3 regions of the Marinomonas sp. GJ51-14 genome follow, and region 1 is predicted to be linked to each of the others. Evidence: predicted binding sites of a transcription regulator. Region 1 holds the regulator's gene; each other region holds the start of a gene.
The links. Region 1 encodes sigma-54, which starts transcription at its own class of promoters, with help from an activator protein. Its sites were predicted from a motif close to TGGCACNNNNNTTGCTNT; they were not measured.
Positions count from the first base shown of each region.

Region 2: a site for sigma-54 is predicted at 2,860-2,877, ahead of codB (cytosine permease). Genes of this name have one in related genera too.
Region 3: a site for sigma-54 is predicted at 4,641-4,658, ahead of hpxO (FAD-dependent urate hydroxylase HpxO). Genes of this name have one in related genera too.

Region 1 covers NZ_CM147879.1:2,810,980-2,818,874, forward strand. The annotation lists gene mgtE (magnesium transporter) at 1-203, opposite strand, end outside; gene AC0L3Y_RS13370 (HPr family phosphocarrier protein) at 278-547, opposite strand; gene ptsN (PTS IIA-like nitrogen regulatory protein PtsN) at 557-1,006, opposite strand; gene AC0L3Y_RS13380 (RNA polymerase factor sigma-54) at 1,024-2,499, opposite strand; gene lptB (LPS export ABC transporter ATP-binding protein) at 2,575-3,300, opposite strand; gene lptA (lipopolysaccharide transport periplasmic protein LptA) at 3,301-3,810, opposite strand; gene lptC (LPS export ABC transporter periplasmic protein LptC) at 3,794-4,372, opposite strand; gene AC0L3Y_RS13400 (calcium/sodium antiporter) at 4,372-5,352, opposite strand; partial or broken gene AC0L3Y_RS13405 (ABC transporter ATP-binding protein) at 5,503-6,296, shown strand; gene mlaE (lipid asymmetry maintenance ABC transporter permease subunit MlaE) at 6,293-7,075, shown strand; gene mlaD (outer membrane lipid asymmetry maintenance protein MlaD) at 7,077-7,541, shown strand; gene AC0L3Y_RS13420 (MlaC/ttg2D family ABC transporter substrate-binding protein) at 7,546-7,895, shown strand, end outside.
Region 2 covers NZ_CM147879.1:3,558,203-3,566,097, reverse strand. The annotation lists gene codA (cytosine deaminase) at 1-305, opposite strand, end outside; gene AC0L3Y_RS17210 (PucR family transcriptional regulator) at 314-1,561, opposite strand; gene codB (cytosine permease) at 1,561-2,814, opposite strand; gene katG (catalase/peroxidase HPI) at 3,153-5,348, shown strand; gene AC0L3Y_RS17195 (methyl-accepting chemotaxis protein) at 5,509-7,101, opposite strand; gene AC0L3Y_RS17190 (dicarboxylate/amino acid:cation symporter) at 7,471-7,895, shown strand, end outside.
Region 3 covers NZ_CM147879.1:2,572,306-2,580,200, reverse strand. The annotation lists gene AC0L3Y_RS12410 (LysE family translocator) at 1-430, shown strand, start outside; gene AC0L3Y_RS12405 (hypothetical protein) at 498-998, opposite strand; gene AC0L3Y_RS12400 (YHYH protein) at 1,010-1,987, opposite strand; gene AC0L3Y_RS12395 (GlxA family transcriptional regulator) at 2,268-2,831, opposite strand; gene AC0L3Y_RS12390 (type 1 glutamine amidotransferase family protein) at 2,798-3,247, opposite strand; gene uraD (2-oxo-4-hydroxy-4-carboxy-5-ureidoimidazoline decarboxylase) at 3,292-3,813, opposite strand; gene uraH (hydroxyisourate hydrolase) at 4,035-4,391, shown strand; gene hpxO (FAD-dependent urate hydroxylase HpxO) at 4,691-5,845, shown strand; gene AC0L3Y_RS12370 (methyl-accepting chemotaxis protein) at 6,180-7,895, shown strand, end outside.

The sequences.
Region 1 (7,895 bases):
GAGACAGCAATAAGTCGCTCAGTATCCATGCTTTTCATGAAATGAGCGCCAATATCTTCACTTAGATACTGTAGGACTTCGCCTTCGTTTTTTGTGTCTATTAGCTCCCAGAGAAGTTTTCGCTCTTTTGGTGGGGAGGACTCTAATAGTCTAGCAACATCTTGTGCGGGTAAGGCTCCGTTAAGTAAATAACGGATCTGCATTGTGGTACCGGATTCGAGTGATTCGGTGACCGTTTGAAGGTGGGCTAAAGTCGTTTTTTTCTGACATGTAGGTTTTACTCGTCTTCACCAAAACGATTATTAATTAGCTCAATAATAGCTTTAATAGCTTCCTCTTCATCTTCTCCATTTGTTTTTACTAATATTTCCGTGCCTTTACCAGCAGCCAGCATCATCATTGCCATGATGCTTTTTCCATCTACATTACGGCCTTCTTTTTCAATGGTGATATCGCAAGAGAAGCGAGTGGTCGTTTCTACAAGTTTCCCGGCGGCACGGGCATGCAAGCCTAATTTATTGATGATTGTAACAGACACTTCTTGCATGTATTTGTCCTATATTAATGACTCAAATATATTAAATAGATCTTCATTAGTTTGAGCAGTTCGTAATTTATCTAGTGCCTGAGGGGATTGGGCAAGTTCAGCAATCTGGGCAAGCGTTGCTAAATGTTCATCACATTCATGGGGGGGAACAATTAATGCAAAAATGAGATCAACAGCTCTTTTGTCAATTGAATCAAAATCAATAGGATTTTGTAGTGACATAACCACAATTGCAGTATGGTTTGCTGATTCTAGGCGGCAGTGTGGAATGGCTATACCATTACCAATGCCTGTGCTGCCAAGTTTTTCTCGTCCTAATAGTGCATCATATACGGCTTCATTATCGCAATGGAGGCGATTTGATGCTACTTCAGACAAGCTTTCTAGAACGCGTTTTTTACTAACAATATCTTGCTTTGCTAAAACTAGCTCAGCTTTTAATAATGATTTTAATGACATATTAAAATGGTATCCGTTTAGATCAATCGCTTACGTTCATTGGAAGGAGGGATGTTCATCGCCTCACGATATTTGGCAACAGTTCGTCGTGCAACCTGTATGCCTTGGTCAGCCAATATAGTGGCTAGCTTATTATCACTTAATGGTTTTTTCGCAGGCTCATCAGCAACAAGCTTTTTAATCATAGCTCGTATTGCGGTAGAAGAACATTCTCCTCCAGATGCTGTATTAACATGGCTTGAGAAGAAATATTTAAGTTCAAAAATACCTTTAGGGGTGTGCATATATTTCTGTGTTGTCACCCTGGATATTGTCGATTCATGCATGCCAACTTCTTCGGCAACATCATGAAGGACCATAGGTTTCATTGCTTCTTCACCTAATTCGAAGAAATCAATTTGTCTGCTAACAATGCAACTGGCTACTTTTAATAATGTCTCATTTCTGCTTTGTAAACTCTTCATAAACCATTTGGCTTCTTGAAGAGACGTTTTAATATAGCTTACATCTTCAGTTGTTGCGGCTGATGTTGTGGCCATTGCAGAATAGGTTTCGTTAATTTTAATCGGTGGGAGTGCGTCATTATTTAGTTCCACCTGCCAAGTCCCATTGCGTTTTTTCACCGATACGTCTGGGATAACATAATCTGTATCGTCTACATCAATGACTGAACCCGGACGCGGATTAAGTTGCTGGATTAAATCAACAACTTCTTTTAGTGCTTCATCTTTGAGTTTTGTTTTGCGGCTTAGTTGGACAAAGTCGCGGTTACCCAGTAAAGGTAAATAATGGTCAATAAGGTTGTGAGTGCTTTTATAAAGCGGATGATTTTGAAATGCTTCTAGTTGCACTAATAGGGAGTCACGTAAATCAATCGAGCAAACACCAACAGGGTCAAAACGTTGTAATCGATGCTGCACGGCAACCACTTCTTCTATATCTAAGTCTTCTAGCTCAACGCCAAGTGATTCCCAAATTTCATCTGTTGATATACTGAGATAGCCATCGGGTTGAACACATTCAATAATGGCATAGGCGATTTCAATGTCTCTATCAGACATATGAGTTAGGTTTAATTGCCAGATTAAATGATCTTGGATGCTTTCTGCTGGAGCATTACGGCTTTCAAAATCACTATCACCCTCATAACTATTGTTATCACTTACTGCAGCTGAACTTTGATACGTGTCATCCCAGTTACTATCGATGGATAATTCTTCCGGAATGTTTTCCGTCCATTCAGACTCTACGCGAGCTTCTTCACTGGTACTTGCATCAAGGACAGTGTCAGTGCTTTTAGATTCAATGCTGGCTGGTATTTCATTATGAAGTTGTTCGTCATCATCTAGTTCAAGAAGAGGGTTTGATTCAAGGAATTCATGTATTTCTTGTTTTAAATCTAACGTAGAAAGCTGCAGCAAGCGGATGGCTTGTTGCAGTTGTGGTGTCATGGTCAGCTGTTGACCGAGTTTTAATTGTAAAGACTGCTTCATAGAGCAACTCTTCTTGTTTGAGTGAATTGGAACAAGTTATGCATACTACTCCCTTTCTATAGTAATGATAAGGGGTTACAAGCGGAAGTCGTCACCTAAATAGACCTTTTTGACTTGTTCATTATTGATGACCGTATCCGCATCTCCTGACGCAATGATATAGCCGTTACCAACAATGTAGGCCTTATCACAGATATCGAGTGTCTCCCGGACGTTATGATCGGTAATTAAGACACCGATGCCACTTTCTTGAAGGTGTTTGATTATCAGTTTGATATCACCTACAGAAATTGGGTCTACACCGGCGAAAGGCTCATCCAGTAATATAAATTTGGGGTTCATTGCAACAGCTCTTGCAATTTCAACTCTTCGACGCTCACCACCAGACAGTGCCATACCTAGGTTTTTCCGAATGTGAGTAATGTGAAATTCTTCTAAAAGGTCTTCCAGCCTAGAATGTTGTTCAGCTGTTGTTAATTTTTTACGAGTTTCTAATATGGCTAAAATGTTATCTTCGACAGACATTTTGCGAAAGATAGAGGCTTCTTGAGGTAAGTAGCCAATACCTTTTTGGGCTCGAGTGTGCATGGCGTTATTAGTAATATCATTACCATCAATAAATATGCCGCCAGCATCGTTGGCGACCATGCCAACTATCATATAAAAACAGGTCGTTTTGCCTGCGCCATTAGGGCCAAGTAAGCCAACAGCTTGTCCTGATTCAACAGATATGGAAACGTCTTTTACGACCTGTCTCTTTTTATAGCTCTTTGCTAGGTTTCTTGCTTCTAGTAAGGCCATCTATTTTGTTGCCTTAGGTGCTTGAGGTTGTAGTGTCATAGATACACGTCCTGTGTCTTTTTTCTCAGCATTAAACGTACCATCATCTATCATATAAAGAATGTAGTCGGCTGCAATAGAGTTTTGCATGCGACTTAAATAGCCGTTACCCATGATTTCAAGTTTGGATTCGCTAGTTGAATAATGGATTTCATCACCTTTACTGATAACTATGTTGCCGCTCCAGTCTACCTGTTGGCTGAATTTTGCAGGTGAACCGCTTGCTTCTAGGCTGGTGAATTTGCGAGAGCTTTGATCTGTTGAGACTCTTAGATATTGAGCTTCGATCTCAATAGAGCCTTGTTTAATGAATACATTGCCTTTATAAATCGCTTCGCCTGTATTTTGGTCGAATGAAGCTTCATCAGCTTGAATTTCTAATGGTTTATTCGTGTCATCAGGAAGTGCGTAAGCATATTGGCCGATTAAAGCTGAGGTAAGCAAAGCGCTAAAGTTAATAAGCTGTTTCATATTTTCCTCGTACAGATCCTGTCATGATGACTTCTTCTGAATTTATAAAAGTGGTAATTGTATCAGCAGAGGTTTCTCCTTGAGTAGAGAAAAGCTTGGCATTTCCACTGCTTGTTAGTGATTGTTTTTTATCTAGGTAGTGAACGCTATCTGCACTGAGAGAGATATCTTCAGATGTCAGGTACTTTTTTGTCGCGTTAGCATTTTCTGTTAATAGGATATCATTACTTCCGTCTTCAATAACCCCTTTATCTGCTCTTGCACTCCAACTGCCGGACTTTGAATTGCGTTTTGTGTCAGGTTTTTCTAATAAAGTCTTCGATTCGTTGATGTAGTGAAGAGTCTGATCCGCATTGGTTTCTTCTATTAAAAAGCCATCATTATCAAACCTTTTTACTGTTACCTTTGTAATGAAGTAATCCGGTGAGCTTTTTAGTGATTCTGTTTTTACCAAATTTTGTGTTGGTTTCGAACCATACCAAAACAAAAAGGCAGCCAATGCAAATACAATGACAAAAAGCGAAAATGATTTTAATGAAAATAATTTGTTAATGTTGAACATTACATTGAACTACTTGTACTAATGATGAATAAATACATGGCATAAGAGGCTAGTAGTGGTAAACCTATCCATTTGGGTATGCTATTGTTTTTACTTTTCTTAAATAAATAGATAGCTAAAGCCAACGCTACAGTTAGTCCTAGTACCCATGGATAATCCCTGCTAAGGATATTTGCGTCAACTAGACCTGGAGCAATTAAAGCTGGCAAAGGCAATACCGTAGCGAGGTTGAAGATGTTAGAGCCTAAAATATTACCAATTGCAATATCGTGGTGACCTTTTCTCACGCTGCTTACTGATGCTGCCAACTCAGGAAGGCTGGTGCCAATAGCGACAATTGTTAGGCCAATAACCAGCTCACTAACGCCAAGGTTGGTTGCAATGCCAATTGCCCCCCAAACTAATAATTTAGAACTGCCTATTAGTACTACAAGGCCAATAAGGGCCATGATTAAAGACTTTATGATAGATGTTCCATCATCTTCAGGTAACTCTTCTTCTAGTTGGCTTTTTAAATCTTTACTGCCTCGTAATAAGATACTTAGCACAATGACGAAGGCGATAATTAATATGGCACCATCCCATACAGTGAGATGCTGGTCGTAAAGTAGAAAGCCGGTGAGAAATGTGACAGCTAAAACAAGAGGAACTTCCTTTGTTGATAATCCAGGTGCAATTGGGATAGCTGAGAATAATAAAGTGACGCCCAAAACGAGGGCGATGTTCGCAATATTTGAACCAAGCACGTTTCCAACTGCGATTTCTGGTGCATTATCAAATGCAGCTATAGCGGAAACAACCATTTCTGGTGCAGAGGTTCCTAGAGCCACTAGTGTTATGCCAATAACCATTGGATTGACGTTGAGCTTTTCGGCTACTAGAGCTGAGTTTTCTATAAATTTATCGGAGCTAACGACTAAAAGGATTAACCCTGAAATTAGGGCGATTGAAAATAGCAACATGGTATTGAAATTACTCATAAAAACAGAGGCTACCATTTAATGAGGTTTGAGGTTGAAATTCAAGACTTGATCGAAGAAACAAGTTGAATTTAGCCAGCGTGAGATTTTATTTGTGAGAGGGCGGTGATAGTATCTGTTGATATTAGACAAGGATTAAAAGGTGTATCAGTGGTAGATGCTTATATAAATGTCCAGGATCTGAGTTTTTCTAGAGGGGATCATGTTATTTATGAAAACATTTCTCTTACTATTCCTCGTGGTAAAATTACAGCCGTTATGGGACCGAGTGGTACAGGTAAAACAACGTTATTACGATTGATTGCCGCGCAGCTCATGCCGGATCAAGGTACTATTTTAGTTGATGGGCAAAATGTTCATGAATTATCTCGCTCTGACCTTTATAAGGTTAGAAAGAAGATGGGTATGCTCTTTCAGAGCGGGGCCTTGTTTAGTGATATGTCGGTAGAGGAAAATGTGGCTTTTCCTATGGAGGAGCATACTAAATTAAGCCGAGATGAAATCCATCGGATCGTGTCTGAAAAATTACAGAGTGTTGGTTTGCGTGGTGCTGCTAAATTAATGCCTGCAGAATTGTCTGGAGGCATGGCTCGTCGTGTAGCTTTGGCTCGGGCGATCGCTTTAGATCCTGATTTAGTTATGTATGATGAACCTTTTACTGGTCAAGATCCTATTTCTAAAGGGGTTTTAGTTAAGCTTATTCGCCAACTTAATGATTCTGCCAAAATTACGTCAGTTTTAGTGTCCCATGATGTTGATGAGTCCTTGTCTATTGCTGATCATGTTTGTATTTTGGCTGGTGGGGGGTAATAGCAGAAGGTTCAGCGGAAGAAATACGAGCATCTAATGATCCTCAAGTCAAACAGTTCTTAAATGGTGAGCCTGATGGTCCGGTTCCTTTTCATTATCCTGAGGCAGAATTTTCCAATAAGGTGGCGATATGAGGGCGATTAGTTTTTTGGGGGGATGGCTTCTTGATTGGTTAGAGGCTGTTGGTCGAGCAGGGATTTTTTTGGCGCAAAGTGTTTTTAGGTTTCCTGTACGTCTTAATGAATCGATTAATTTATTAATAAAACAACTTTACTCTGTTGGCGTTCTTTCATTAGTTATTATCATAGTGTCGGGTGCTTTTATTGGCATGGTGTTAGCGCTTCAGGGGTACAGTATTTTATCTAAGTTTGGATCTGAAGAGGCGGTAGGGCAGTTGTTGGCGCTTTCTTTGTTGCGAGAGTTGGCTCCAGTTGTGACGGCTTTGTTGTTTGCTGGTCGAGCGGGCTCTTCATTGACTGCAGAAATTGGTTTGATGAAAGCAACTGAACAGTTATCAAGTTTTGAAATGATGGGTGTTGATCCTCTTCGTAGAGTGATAGCGCCTCGATTTATTGCAGGTGTCATCTGTTTGCCTTTGCTTAGTATTATCTTTTCAGCAACGGGAATTATTGGTGGTCTTGTAGTATCTGTTGGTTGGCTGGGTGTTCATGATGGCGCTTTTTGGTCTTTAATGCAGCAGTCGGTTTATTTCGATACGGATATTGTTAATGGCTTTATTAAAGCTGTGTGCTTCGCTGTTGTTGTCACTTGGATTGCTGTGTATCAGGGTTATGAGTGTGTTCCTACTTCTGAAGGGATAGGCAAGGCTACAACACGTACTGTTGTTTTGGGATCGTTAGCTATTTTGGCGTTAGACTTCGTGTTAACTGCCGCCATGTTTGGAGATTTTTAGGATGAGAAATAAACGTACTGAATTGTTTGTCGGATGTTTTATTGTGTTGGGTGTTTTAGCTTTCGTGTATTTGGCAGTTCAGGTGAGTGGTCTTGCCTTTGCAGGTAAAAAAGATACATATCAAATAGTTGCTAGGTTTGATGATATTGGTGGTTTAAGTAATCGTGCTAAAGTCACAATTGCTGGTGTTGCGGTTGGTAATGTCGAATCAATTTCATTTGATAAAGAGCTTTATATGGGCTTGGTAAAAATGAATATTGTATCTGATGTCGATAATATTCCGGTTGATAGTTCTGTTGCGATTCTGACGAGTGGGTTGTTGGGGGAGAAGTATCTCGGGATTTCAATTGGTGCTGAAGATGACGTTCTGACAGAGGGTGATGAAATTTATGATACGCAATCGGCACTAGTTTTAGAGAATCTTATTAGCCAGTTCCTGTTTAAGTCTGATGACTCCGAGGAATAAATAAATGTTCAAAGTTTTATCAAGTTTACTGTTGATTTTTGCTATTTTTAGCTCTGGTTCTGTATGGTCCCAAGAGGGGGTGGAAGGAGCAAGGGATGCTGTTATTTCAATGGTTGATGCGTTTCGTACTGAAATTGTTGAAGATAAAGAGCTGTTGTCTCAAGATCCTAAGTTATTAGAAGAACGAGTTAATAATATTTTAGATAAAATTATTAATTTTGATGATTTTTCTAAAAAAGTTATGGGTAAATACTATAGACGTGCATCACCAGAACAACGTGTGCATTTTGCTAGTGTGACGAAAGATACCTTGCTTAAGACATATGGTACTTCTTTACTTGAACTGGATGCGGA
Region 2 (7,895 bases), 750 kb from region 1:
GCGCGTTTACGAATGTCAGCTTCATTCAGCATAGGCTTGCGCTGACTCCAGCGTTCAATGCCTTCAAACAGTGTACCGCTTTGATTCCACTCAGGTTCACCAGCTGTGAGTGCTGCATCAAGGTGAATGTGAGGTTCGACAAAAGGCGCACAGACAAGGTTGCCGTCAGCATTTAATACTTCTGTGGCAGATTTTAAAGAGGGTAGTGTGCCGTCTTGTTTTTCGATTTTGGTAAAGTGGCCGTTTTCAATGTGTAAGCTAAATAACTCTGTTTGTTGGCGTAAACGAGCGTTAATAATTTGCATAGGAAACCTCAATCGTTGTGACTATCAAGCTGATCAGTCTGTTCTTCAATATCGTGATGATGGAATAATATTTGTTCAATCAATAGGGCGTTTTGTAAGTTGAGTCGTAAAAAAGGGTCTTGTAATGAATAGCCTAAGCGCTGTTCTATCTTGCTAAGGCGATAACTCAAGGTATTTCTATGAATACCCATGGCATCGGCTGTGTGTTGTTGGTGACCAAAATGGTTGAAGTAATGGTTTAGTGTCGCTTTCATCTCAAGTGTCGCACTATCTCGCGCAAAGCACAGCTTTCCTAAATGCTGTTTGCAGAAGTCTGCTAATAAACCACGATTAGGAATAGCCGCAAACAAACGTGCGATCCCTAATTGTTCATAGAAAAAAATACGTTGGTGTTGATGTTTTATAGCGAAGTGCAACGCTTGGCGTGCTTGTTCTGTGGCATCAGCAAGTTTTTCTAATCCTGTTTTGCGTTCACTTATACCAATGCAAAGTACGGTTTGTGGAAAGCTCTTCTGTAAGAGTGTGAGAACTTGTTCTAGTTCATCGTACAGTTCAGTTGTATCAATATCGGCCGTTGGCCAAATGGCTAAAAGATCTTTCTCATGGTTGAGTACTGGCCAAGTGATACCTCTACGCTTGAGTATTCTGCTTAGATGTTCTTCTAATGCTTGATGTAAATGAAGGAACTGTTGTGTTGAATCTTCTGTACTCAGATCCGTTTGAGTCATTCGAATGGCTAAAACAGAAAATGGATTTGAGTCAGTGATGCCCAAATCATTTGCTCTTAGGTGAATTAATTCAGGAGCATGGTCGAAACCATTAATCAGTTTTGTTAAAAAAAGTCGAACGGATTTTCCCAGTAAATTGGCTTGAACAATGGCATTACTGATAATTTCGGTCACCAATACCATTTTTAAACTATAGGGTTGCTCTAATAGTGGAATTTGATGTTTATTGGCGAGTTCTAGCACGCTATTGGGAATTTGCTGTATGAACTCTGGGCCGGTCAAAATGACCAGTCCAGCGACATTGCTGTTTACTGCTTCTTTGACAAGTTGGCAGAGGTTCTTTTCGTTGCGACGATGATTTATTCCAGTGACGAAAACCAATTCTCCACCACTGACCCAAGGTTGAATCGAATCATTTTCTGCCACATAAGGCCAACGAACAATACGTTGGCCTCCTGTCAAACCCGCTCGAAAGGTGATGCTTTCAAGGCCGGGTAAACGTGGTATATCAGCACAGCAAATACTCATTAATTGTTTAAGACCGTTTTTGTTTGAGTCTGAAGTAATGAGGTTAAAACACCATATACAACTACTGCAACAAAAACACCGACTATAGGTGGCACAACAGGTGAAAAATACGCTGCAGTAGAGGCAATCGCATAAGAACCAAGTCCAACCCAATTGAAGTCAGGTAGCTTTGTATTCTTTAGTAATGGGTATTTACCTTTATGACGTAACCAAAAATCAGCCATGATGACACCACCAATAGGTGGAATAAAAGTACCCAACAAAATCAGGAATGGAATCAAGAAGTTATACATACCAAATACGGCCATCACAGTCCCGATTGCGGCACCAATAACCGTTACGGTACGACGTTTATCAGTACGAATAAGGTTACAACCCGCCACTGCAAAGTTATAAATCGTATTGTCTTGAGTCGTCCAAATATTGAGGAACAGCATAAGAACAGCTAACACTAAAAAGCCTTGTGCAAGCATGACATCAACGATATCGGCTTGTTGATAAATTAGCGTACCCAGTGCCCCCGTTAACACCATCAAACCATTACCGATGAAGAACGCCGCCATAGTCGCCCAAACAGCTACTTTCCCACTGTTTGCAAAACGACTCCAGTTAGTTGCTTGTGTTGCACCGCTTACGAAGGTGCCAATGACAATGGTAATCGCGGCAGTAAAGCTTAAACTCTGGCTTGGTTCAATTCCGATTAATGCCGAAACACCACCAACATCGACAAGGCCCGTATAAAGGCTGATAAGAATGAAAATTAGCATGGCTGGTACAGCAACTCGAGAGAGTAAATCCATACCTCTAAAGCCGATCATTGCAGTAATGCAAAATGCCATGCCAAATAAAACCATTAATGGTGTTTGCCATGATTCTGGAATGCTGGTGATTTTTACTAAGACAATCGCGAGTGTTGCAGTCCCCCAAGCATACCAACCAATTTGAGTGAAGCCGAGAATGAAATCGGATAATTTACTGCCGATTTCACCAAAGCAAAACCGTCCCATTAAGACACTGTTTAAGCCACTTTTATAGGCAATGTATGCTAAAAAAGCAGCATAAGTTCCAAGCAGCAAGTTACCAACAAAAATTACCAAGAGTAATTCTGAAAAAGAAAAAGCCGTTCCTAGTGTTCCGCCAGCCCACATGGTCGCTGTGAAAAAGGTAAAGCCAAGCAAAATGGCTGCCATTGGCAATAAACCACGGCGTTTGTTTTGCGGTACCTCAACTAACGGATAATCTGATTGCGTCATAGTCATCTCCCATAATGAATAAGCCAACATAGCTTCCTTAAAGTCTAAGCAACTAATGAACCAATTTTGTCTCATAGGTCACTAATAAGATTATTTATGGCGAGATAACGAAACATTGCAAGAAATGCTTAGGCGCTTTACACAACACCTAGTTTCTATCTATTGCCATTAAGCTATTCTTTATGAATACCATGCACTAATAAACAGCAGTAAGCAGTGAGGGATTACCGAAACTATCGCAATGTTAGTTTTTATTTATTAGTTAATTGCTTTGTTAAAGATTATAACTATTACAAGTTAAATAAAACATATTACTAAAGCGAGTAGGAGAGTTCCTTATGTCCAATGAAAGTAAATGCCCTTTTAATCACGGTGAAACCCCAGCAGTTCAGTCAGCAGCACGTGGTACAGCAAACAAAGATTGGTGGCCAAACCAATTGAATATAAACCTTTTGCATCAACACTCTAAAAAATCTAACCCAATGGGTGAAGACTTCAACTATGCAGAAGAATTTAAAAAATTAGATCTTGAAGCCGTTCGCCAAGATTTATTCGCGTTGATGACAGATTCACAAGATTGGTGGCCAGCGGATTACGGACATTATGGTCCATTCTTTATTCGTATGGCGTGGCACAGTGCAGGTACCTACCGTACTGCCGATGGCCGTGGCGGAGCGACGTCTGGCTCACAGCGTTTTGCACCACTGAACAGCTGGCCTGATAACGTCAATCTTGATAAAGCACGTCGTTTACTTTGGCCTATCAAGCAAAAATATGGCCGTCAAATCTCTTGGGCAGATTTAATGATTCTTGCTGGTAATTGTGCATTAGAATCCATGGGGCTGAAAACATTTGGTTTCGGTGGTGGTCGAGTGGATGTATGGCAACCCGAAGATGATATCTACTGGGGAACAGAAAAAACTTGGTTAGATGATGATCGTTATACAGGTGAACGTGATCTAGAAAATCCTTTAGCTGCGGTTCAAATGGGCCTTATTTATGTCAACCCAGAAGGCCCAGATGGCGAGCCAAGTGCCTTGGCTTCCGCTCGTGATATCCGTGATACTTTCGCTCGTATGGCGATGAATGATGAAGAAACCGTTGCCTTGATTGCTGGTGGTCACACATTTGGTAAAGCTCACGGCGCAGGTGATGCGGCACAGGTAGGTGCAGATCCAGAAGCTGCTGGTATTGCAGAACAAGGTTTTGGCTGGAGTAACTCTCAGGGTACTGGAAACGGCGCTGACACGATTTCTAGTGGTTTAGAAGGTGCTTGGACGAGTACACCAACAAAATGGGATAACGGCTACTTCGATATTTTATTTGGTTACGATTGGGATATTGTGAAAAGTCCAGCAGGTGCCATTCAATGGGTTCCAACAGACCCTTCTGCAGCGAATGTACCTGATGCTCACGATAGTACGAAAAAGCATTTGCCTATTATGTTTACCAGTGATCTTGCATTACGCATGGATCCTGAGTACGGAAAAATTTCTCGTCGCTTCCACAAGAATCCAGAAGAATTTGCCGACGCTTTTGCTCGTGCGTGGTTCAAATTGACTCACCGTGACATGGGGCCGATTGCTTCTTACCTTGGTCCATTAGTGCCGAAAGAAGAGCTTGTCTGGCAAGACCCAGTCCCTGCAGTGAGCCATGAATTAGTTAATGAGACAGACGTTGCAAATCTTAAAGCAAAAATCATTGCTTCAGGTTTGTCCGTATCTGATTTAGTTTCAACAGCTTGGGCGTCGGCTTCTACTTTCCGTGGCTCAGACAAACGTGGTGGCGCGAATGGTGCTCGTATCCGTCTTGCACCTCAAAAAGATTGGGAAGTAAACCAACCTGAGAAATTGTCTACGGTATTGAAAACACTTGAAGCGGTTCAAGCGGAATTCAATCGTGGGAACTCTGCTAAGCAGGTTTCTCTTGCTGATTTGATTGTTATTGCCGGTGCGGCAGGGGTTGAAAAAGCCGCGAAAGCAGCTGGTAAAAATATCACAGTACCTTTCACTCCAGGCCGTACAGACGCTTCTCAAGAGCAAACAGATGTAGAGTCTTTTTCTGTTCTTGAACCGATTGCGGATGGTTTCCGTAATTACCAGAAAGGTAATTACACAGTATCAACGGAAGAAATGTTGTTAGATAAAGCTCAGCTATTAACTCTGTCTGCTCCAGAAATGACAGTGCTGATTGGTGGTTTACGAGTGTTGGGTGCGAATGTTGAGCAGTCTGCTCATGGTGTATTCACTCAAACTCCAGAAACATTGACGAATGATTTCTTTGTTAACTTATTAGATATGGCGACCAAATGGACGACTTTATCTGAAGAAGAGGATGAATTCGAAGGTCAAGATCGTAAAACTGGCGAGGTGAAGTGGACAGCGACTCGCGCAGATTTAATCTTTGGTTCGAACTCTCAACTTCGCGCTATTGCTGAAGTATATGCTTGCAATGATGCACAAGATCGTTTTGTGACAGATTTTGTTGCAGCATGGACGAAAGTAATGGAGTTGGATCGTTTCGATCTAGCTTAATCTCCTAGTGTTACCAACACCCAACCCCTTAATTTGAAAAGATTACGGGGTTTTTTTATGGGTGATATTTAGGTGTTTATGACAAAAAATTAGGCATAAAAAAAGCCCCATCAAACAAACTATAGTCAGCATGATGAGGCTTTTTAGAACAATTTAACGATTAGGTTTTAAACTTACTTGTTACACGTTGAATAAGTTTGGATTGCTCTTCAAGTCGAGAGAACTGAACGCTGGTTTCTTTCGAACTCTTACCAATCGAATCCGCAAGATCTGCTATACCACTGATATTCTGAGCCATGTCATTTACTACAGAGGACTGCTGGCTAGCAGCATTTGAAACATCGACGTTCATGCTGGTGAGTTGTTTAATAGACTCAGAGCTTGAATTGATGATGTGTGTAATCGCGTCCATAGATTCGATAACAGCGGTTCTTTTTTCAGTTGTATTACTCATGTCTTGAATAGTTTTTTCAGCGCTTAGCTGTAGTTTATCGAGAATCGTTTGAATTTGAACGGTACTTTGTTGGCTGCGTTGAGCAAGATTTCGTACTTCATCGGCAACCACCGCAAACCCTCGACCAAGTTCACCAGCACGTGCTGCTTCGATAGCGGCGTTTAATGCAAGTAGGTTAGTCTGTTCGGAAATGCCTTGGATAACACTTAGAACTGAATTTATCTCTTCAACGTTGCCACCTAGCTCTTGGATAGATTCTTCAACACTGGCTAATACGCCGTTCAATGCATTAAGTTCTTCACCCGATATTTGGACCTGTTTAAGCACATTTTGAACTTCAGCGTCAGTATTTTCAGCCGAAGTTCGTGTACGTTCGGCGTTGTCGGCAATTTCCATTGCTGTTGTAGACATTTCTTCAATGGCTGTTGCTGTATTAGCAGTTTCTTGAACTTGTCTATCAGAGGCTAGGGCAAGCTCTTTATGTTGTTGTCTTGATACAGAGGCGACTTCGTTTAATTGATCACAGGCACTTTTTAAACTGTTTATATCGCCAGCCATTGATGCTAAGAAACGGTTAAAGTGGCTAGAAATATCATCCAAGATATCTAATGAGCTTCCAGGTAAAGTGGCGGTTAGATCACCTTCACCATCTGCTAAATCTTCCACTGCATCACGCAGAGACGTAAGTGCAGTCAGCATGAGTCGAACGGAAAAGAATACGACGATAGCAACAAAAACAGCCAATCCTAATATCACTAATAAGTTTTGAAAGAGGCTAGATTGTTGGGATTTTTTAAGTGAGTTGTCTATATTGTTCAACATTACTTCTGTGCCATCGATAAAGAAGCCAGTTGCGATTGCAACGTTCCACTTATCAATCCATAGGGAGTAGCTGTATTTTGCTGAAGGTTCTGTTTCCCCTTTTTTAGGGAAATAATAGGTAGTAAAGCCTTCGCCAGATTTGGCAGCAGCGAGTATGTTTTTGACGATAAAGTTACCGAGTTTGTCTTTTGAATCAATAAAGTTTCCACCAACTCCAACCCCAGAACCACTCATTAAACGTGTACCTTCTCCGTCATAGGCGAATAAGTAACCTACATCGTTGTCGAATCGATAGTTATAAAGGAGTGCTAACGCATCTTCTAAGCCTTCTTTGCCGGGCATATCAAGATAGGGTTTGATAATACTTAAAGAAGAATCGATAACCGTGACCAGGCGTCTTTTCTCAACTTCAATAATGGCATCTTCTGAAATCTGTGAAACTTGCTGATTGATTGTGTCGAGAGTTTTTATTTGCATAAAAATGCCTACAAGAGCCACTAAAAGAAAGGGGGCAAAAGCAAACATGTATATTTGGGCTTTTAACGATCTAAACATAAGTAACACTCCAGGATAAAAAGGGATACCCCTATGATCTGTTGTTTTTGTATATCTAAACCATACTCGATGAATATACAAAGCTATAGTATTTGACAGGAATGTGTAAGCAATGTTTACAAAATATGACAGGTTTTAGCTCAAAATAAGCTAGATTTATATAAGATGAGGAAAATATGAAGCTATTTTAAATGGACAGAAGCCGTTCTGAGTTGCCTAAAGCTTGTGTTTACTTCATATAACAGAATTTTATAATGTTCGTCATAATTTGAAAAATAAGGAGAGTTAAATATGAGTTGGTGGTATTCCGCAACCTTAACAACAAAAATTGTGTATTCGATGCTACTAGGCTTGGCCCTTGGCCTATTAGTGAACTTTAGTTTTGGTGTCGATGGTGTTGTCCAAGAAGGTAATAACGCCATAGCTGATTTTTTTGTCTACGGCGTTTTTGAAACGGTAGGAAAAATGTTTGTTTCGGCACTGAAGATGTTAGTTGTGCCATTGGTCGTTTTTTCCTTAATTTGTGGTGTCATTGGTATTGGTGATGTTCGTGTCTTAGGACGTGTTGGTAGCAAATCTGTGATTTTTTACCTATTAACTACAGCGATTGCGATTGCTACAGCCATATTATTAGCGTCATTATTAAATATAGGTGCAGGCTTTGAACAAGGCTCTGTTGCTATGAAAGAAGTGACAGCGAAAAGCGCACCATCACT
Region 3 (7,895 bases), 240 kb from region 1:
TGCTATCTTGTTAGGACTAGGTCAGATTTTCAAACACTGGCCAATCTTGCACGATGTATTCACCTTTGTCGCAGCAGGTTACATTGTCTATATGTCTGCCAAAATTGCCTTGGCAAAACCTCATGACTCGAAAAACAGTTTACAGCCTATGAGCATTAAGGAAGCGGCACTTTTTCAAACCATCAATCCAAAGTCTTGGTCGATGTTAATCACCGCAAGTTCTGTCTTCACCTTAACAGGAGATCTTTTCTGGCCATCCGCTTTGATGTGTCTTATTGCTTTTAACACTGCGACTTTACCCGGAACTTTTATGTGGATCACCATAGGAAAACTGGTTTCTAACAAGCTACAAAATCCGACTTTTCATCGTAACTTCAACCTACTAATGGGGTTTTTACTGTTAACCACTTTGCCGATGATATTTATCTAACATAAAAAAAGGCGACTCAAGGTCGCCTTTACATTAAACATTAAACATTAAACATTAAACATTGTATTTATTCTGGAATGACAATTTTAACAACCGATGAAATAGTTTCTCCATTGTTTGCCCATTCACTATGGTTATTGGCGTTCAACGTTACTTTCACGAAATTCTCTCCAGATTTTAAAGCACTAGTCGGCAAATGAAACCAAGTAGAATAAACTCGAGCGTACTTCACACCATTAACATACACATGAGCGTGGCCTGAATTAAATTTAGGTTCACGATTAATCGCCGCTGGCGTGAATTCAAAATTTCGCACTAATATTTGAATATTAAAACCACCCATCACATCAGGAAACATCAAGTGCGTTACCGATGGTACTGGTAAGCTTTCCGAAACAGCCAACAAAGGATGATCGTGCATTTCCATCACATCCAACATACTGCTTTCGGAGGCTTTGCTAGTATTCAGTGTTTCAAATGGTTGAGAAGGTAAAAATGTCATTAGAGTCACCGCAAGGGCACCACCAATCAAAAAATAAGCAATTCGTTCAATCATAATAACGCTCAATCATCATCCACTTAGTGCTGCTGCGGTGGAGGTAAAGCGTCACGTAAAGCGTCTTCAGTTACACCCAGCTTTTCTGCTGCTTCTGCAAAATTAGGCGGCATATCAGCACCCAATGCTTGACGAATTTCATCTTGCGATACATTCAGAGCAACTGCAGCTTCAGAAAAATCTGGACCTTGAGGTTGTCCTTGACCCGAAATTTCACCCACTTCCCCATGATAACAATTGATCATATAAGGCGCTTCATCGGCGGTTAGATGATAATGATAAATACCATCTGGGAATTCAGGCGTTACGTCAAAGTGTCCACTGCATTCATCTAAATCACTGTTCGTTACGGTTGAACCATTAACACCGTGATTACCATAAACTGGGAAGCCATCTTCCAATACTCCAATCATGGTGGAGTGCTGCCCTTCTTGATCGAGTTCACCCGTAATACACAATGGAATACCGTGATAATGGTAGTTAGTGCCGTCCACTAGCGTATGCCCATTACACTCATCCACAAAAGGTACGTGATCATGAATCACATTATCATCTAGCGCGGTAATACTACGCTGCATGTCTTCATAGTCATTAAAGATTTGTGCACCCGTAATAGCCACACCAATACGACCCAAAGAAGTATCTGTCACTTTATCCACGTAGTTTGGACGCGTAGTAATGGTAGTATCTACATCCGTTTCAGTAAAATATTCACTTGATTTAACAACGGTAAACTCATCTGCAGCATTGTCTGAAAATGGCATGGAGCCAACATCATTCGGGATTAAGTACTTCTCAGCGAAACCGTGACTAGGAATACCATTTGACTGAAAACGGAAGGTATCTTCCTGATCATCTACGGTAATAGTGACATTGTCCGCCCAATTGGCATTAACTACCGCTGAAGCGGTATCAACACCTCCAGCTCTGACGGTAAACTGAACGGCAGCAGCAGTCACCACACATAAAGCTGCAATACTAAGTAAGACCTTATTTTTCATAACCAACAAACCTAAAGATAAGTAATATTTAAGATACTATAGATCTTTATTATTAATAAACCAGATACTTAGTCACTAAATATAAGCCCAAAAACCTATAGAACGGAGCAATCACATCATTTCCTTTTTGCCTGCTCTCTAACTACCAGTTTTCTCCTACTTTCCCTTTATGATCGCTTATTCACAGTAACCTATTTTGGTTTTATTCATTTAATTTCACTCTCGAATTTCATCTAAGAGAAAACTAAATTCAAATAATAAGTGCTAAAGATTTAAGTGATTAAATAGGACTGGGTTGTCTTCTATCACTGCTAGGGGGCGTTTTGAAAAAGTCTCGATAACTTTTACTGAACAAAGAAGAGCTAGAAAAGCCACAAGAGATGCTTACATCGGTAATCGACATATTGGTTTGGGTGAGTAAACGACGGGCTTTATTCAATCGGATTTTTAAATAATAACGGGATGGTGAATCTTTAAGATGTTTATTAAACAGTCTTTCTAATTGACGACGTGAAAGCCCTGCATATCCTGCCAATGAGTCGAGGTCGATGACCTCTTCTGTGTTGGCTTCCATTATCGTAATCGCATTGATTAATGACTCATGGCTGTTTCCTAAAGCGACTTTTAATGGAATTTTTTGTAGTTCATGTTCACTACGCATACGCTCTGTTTGGAAAACTTCACAAATCTGCGTACTGATATCTCGACCAAAATCTTGATAAATAATATTCAGCATCATATCCAGTGGCGCTGTGCCTCCAGCACAGGTGATGCGTTGTTTATCTATAACAAACAATGACGTCTCTACTTCTAACCCAGGAAATGCTTCACAGAACATTTCCATGTGATCCCAAGAGATGGTGCAACGGGTATTTTCAAGTAAGTCAGCCTGAGCCAATAGGTAGGTTCCCGTACACAGCGAACCCAAGACCAGTTTTTTATGCTTTTTTTCAAACCAGTGAGGAATTGCAGAACTTGGGCATTCACCTGTTGTTTAACGTTAATTCCTGCACAAATAAAAATAGTATCAAAGTCACTAAAGTCTGCGGAGAAATCCAAATCTGCGGTAATACCAAGACCATCACTGGCTTTAACTGGTTTACCATCAAACGTAATGGTTGACCAACGATAAGCCGAAAAACCTAATATCTGATTTGCCATTCGCATGGTTTCAATTGCCGATGTCATCGGCAACAGAGAAAAGTCGCCCACTAAAATAAAGCCATAAGTTTGAGGTTTTAATGTATGACTGATTTCCATGGTAATTTTTCCGCTATTAACTCAATGATACAAAGCTGACAATTTTAAAGATCAGCCAATCTAAAACCTGCAATTTTATGAACTTCGCTAAGTGCTCGGTCAAACTCGGTTTGCCAATCATTTGGTGTTCTTTCTTCAAAACCTGCAAGTATCTGTTCTTTAGTTGCACCTTTTACAGCCATGATAAAAGGAAAACCAAATTTTTCACGATATTGATCATTAATTTGTAGGAAGTGGGCAAGCTCGATATCGGTACACTGATCCAGTCCTGCCCCAGCTTGCTCTGATTTCGAAGCATCAGTCAGTTCACCCACAGCCGCGGCTTTTCCGGCTAAATCTGGGTGTGCACGTAATAGCATCAATTTTTGCTCATCACTGCTTTGATCCACGATATCTCGCATTGCCCGTTGGACTTTTTCAATATCATCGAAGTAGCCAGCAGGATGCTCAGACTTTTGACGCCATAGTTGCTCGGCTACCCATGACGAGTGTTCATAAATACCGCTTAACAATGAAACAAAATCGGCTTCATCTTGTGAGTGAAATACGGCTTGTTGGTTCTGCATAACAGGTCTCCAAAATATTCGCGTTATGAATTAAGAAAAGGCTCACTCATTTTTACTTTTCTAAGTATAAAATTCACAATCCAGAAAATCATTAAAACATATGGCACAGTTATTGATCTATATGAAACAATAGTTTCAACCTTAGATTTACAGTTCAATATTTCATTTTTGCAATATACGGGCAAAATACTCAAATTCGTTTCAACAGTTAAGGAAAAACAATGGGCTATTTAACCACTCATATTCTTGATACAACCAAAGGCGTTGCCGCAGCCAATGTGAAGATACAACTATTCAAACACGATAAAGATGGCCAGCGTCAATTGCTTCACACTACGATAACCAATGACGATGGACGCTGCGACCAGCCATTGTTAGACGCTGAAAACTTCATTGCTGGGGTTTATGAACTTGAATTTGCTATTGATGACTATTTTGCAAAACAAGGCATTGAAGTAACAGAACCCAGTTTTCTCAATACAATTGTTATCCGCTTTGGAATTAGTGATGAAGAAGCACACTACCATATTCCTCTTTTGGTCTCTCCATACTCTTACAGCACTTACCGCGGCAGCTAAAAATAATTAAGTGATAAAGAAAAGAGCCTATTTTTGAAGTAACTCCTTTAAAGTTGAAAACTTCAGGCTCTTTTATTTTCATTAGCAATCCCCCTAAAAAACGCACCAACAAAACCAACCGCGCACCACAATAAAGCAAACATAATTCATCATTCAAACAGGTTTAATTCTTATCTCTATCGTTTTTCTCCTTCTGAAGAAGCCTAAAACAAAGGTTTCACAAAAAAAATTATAGGCACATTTGTTTCATGGTACATTTTTTGCGTTTCAGTCAGTAATTAGACATTTAAGGAACTGATATGAAAGCATTAATCATTGGTGCAGGCATTGGCGGCATGTCCGCTGCCGTGGCTTTAAAACAGCAAGGCATTGAATGCGAAATTTTTGAAGCCGTAAAAGAAATGAAACCTGTTGGCGCTGCTTTATCTATTTGGCAAAACGGTGTGAAATGCATGAGACACCTTGGCATGGGCCACATCATGGACGAACTTGGAGGCCCGATGCACAATCTCGCTTATCAAGACGGTTTCACAGGAAACATAATGACACAGTTCAGTCTTAAACCTTTATTAGAGGCAGTTTCTGAACGCCCTTGCCCAGTTTCCAGAGCTGACTTACAAAGCCAAATGATTGATTTCTGGGGTCGTGATAAAGTCCAATTTGGTAAACGAATTGAAAAAGTAGAACAAACCGACACCAGTGTAACGGCTTACTTTACTGATGGCACCAGCGCTACAGGCGATATGATGATAGCAGCAGATGGCACACGCTCTGTTGTTCGAGCACATGTACTGGGCAAAGAACTAGACCGTCGTTACGCAGGTTATGTCAACTGGAATGGCTTAGTGGATATAAACACAGACATAGCACCAGCTGATCAATGGACTACCTTTGTTGGAGAAGGTAAACGTGTTTCCATCATGCCAATTGCAGGTGGCCGCTTCTACTTCTTCTTTGACGTACCACTACCATTGGGCCTTAAAGAAGACAGAACAACAGTTACTAGTGATTTAAAAGGTTACTTCAAAGGTTGGACAAAACCGGTCCAAACCCTTATTGACGCCATTAATCCAGAAACCACAAACCGTATAGAGATACATGACATCACACCATTTGATACCTTAGTGAAAGGCAACATCGCCCTACTTGGCGACTCTGCTCACAGCACCACACCCGACATAGGCCAAGGCGGTTGCTCTGCACTAGAAGACTCGGTTGTATTAGGCCAATGCTTTGCTGAAACTAAAGACATCCATGCTGCCATTAAAAACTACGAAGAAAAACGTCGTTTCCGTGTTCAAGATCTTGTCTTAAAAGCCCGTAAGCGCTGTGACGTGACTCATGGTAAAGACATGCAAGAAACTCAGGCTTGGTACGATGATCTACGAGTAGAAAAAGGTGAAAACATCATTGAAGGCATTCGAAATACAATTGTGAATGGTCCATTAAATTGATTGCTCATCTCAATATTTAATAACAAATAAGTTATTTAACATTTATCAAGGGTCACATTTAAAGGTGACCTTTTTTATGAACCACAAAGAATGCCAATTGAAACAACAGTTCTTTTTTTCAAGTTAAATTCTGTTCAAGGGTTTAAACCATTTCCCTCCCTCCATTTATCAAGACAGAAAATACCAATTGAACAAGCCAACCCTTAATATCATCTTAATAACCCTTAATATTTACATGAATTTATGAAACGAAATTATATAATTTCATCCACATAAAATAATATAATTTCGCAGTTAATCTCATTAACAGTCTAAAGGATGGACAGGAAATATTATGAGCGCGAAAATAAGATTATTAAGCTATGTCGGAGCATTATTTGCTGCGGCTATATTAATTGTATCTCTTACGGGGTATTTGAATTTTAAATCAGCTTCTGTTACCCACTCTACAGAGAGTCTAAAAACAGAGTCTTTTTTGATTTCTAATGCATTGGAACAACGAGTCCAACGCTATTTTGACAGTTTAAGTATTGTTGCTGGTGATTTACCTATAGATAAAGACGGCCACATTGATGTAGACGTCGTAGTTAATAAACTCAAAGAAACAACAAAAGCACTCGATGTTGTAGCAACGGTTGTTGCCCTTGAAAGTGGAAAGACATTTATCGCGACTGGCGAGATAGCTAATTTTAATGCGAAAGCACTTGGCAGAGAGTGGTATGAAAGAATTTTTGCGGGCGAAAAACAGATCATTACCAAACCATATAAAACCGCCGATACTGGGGAACTAGTAATGGCATTTGCGGTTCCTGTTATGCGCGATAACAAGATCGTAGCCACTTTACTTATCAATACCAAAGTACTTGGCATTACACAGTTTGCCAAAAGCCTCTCTGAAAAAAACCAGCTTATTGTAAGCCGAGCCGATGGCTTTATTCTTGCTGCTCCTGAAGCGGATAAAATTGGTGAAAACTTGTTTAAACTTCAACCTTCATTTGAAGCCTATAAAGACAAAGAAAACAGCCAACATAACTATAATGACTCTGGTGAAGAATATGTTGTAAGCAGCGCAAGAATAGCATCCTTAGGTTGGAATGTTTGGTCGCTAGATACAGCAGGTCACATTAATGCACCTTCCAACTCAAACCTGATTCAAGGCCTTACCCTTTCTATTTTTTTAATTCTAATCGCCTTAGGTATCATCTATTTGTTTGTGATGAAGCTTATGTATAAACCAATTGGAGGTGAACCAAAAGAAATTGAAGAGCTAGTAAAACGTGTAGCCAATGGTGACTTAAGTTTACAAGCTTCGGTAACAGGAAAAGAAACGGGGATTTATGCTGCAACTATTTTGATGATTAACAACCTAACAACCATCATCAACAATATTAGTGAAACCACAGATCAACTTAAATTATCGTCAGATAACGTTACGACCTCTGCAGATAGAACAAACAGCAGTTCTAAGAAGCAAATGGCTCAGTTAGAGAAAACCTCTACTGCGATGAATGAAATGACCATGACAGTTGAGGAAGTGGCGCGAAATGCATTGCAAGCATCAACCGCTGCGAAAGAGGCCAATGAGTTCTCTGATTTAGGTATTAACGTTGTTCAAGAAATGAATGACAGCATTTCCACCTTATTGATTGATCTTGAAAAGGTCATGGCTGTAACCACTAAACTTGAAAAGGAAACTCAAGGTATTGACAGTATTTTAGAAGTCATCAACGCCGTTTCTGAACAAACTAACTTACTTGCATTAAACGCTGCAATTGAAGCCGCGCGAGCAGGTGAACATGGTCGGGGCTTCGCCGTTGTCGCAGATGAAGTTCGTAGTCTAGCTAATCGTACAAAGGAAAATACGGACGAAATTAAAAGTATGATAAGCAAGCTTCAAGATGAAGCTCTGCAATCAGTTCAGTTAATGAGCAACAATATGACAGATGCGAGAACGACTGCAGCCAAGTCAAATGATGCAAGCAAAGCATTACAGTCAATCCAAAATGCCGTCTCTGTGATTCAAGATATGAATGTACAAATTGCCACCTCT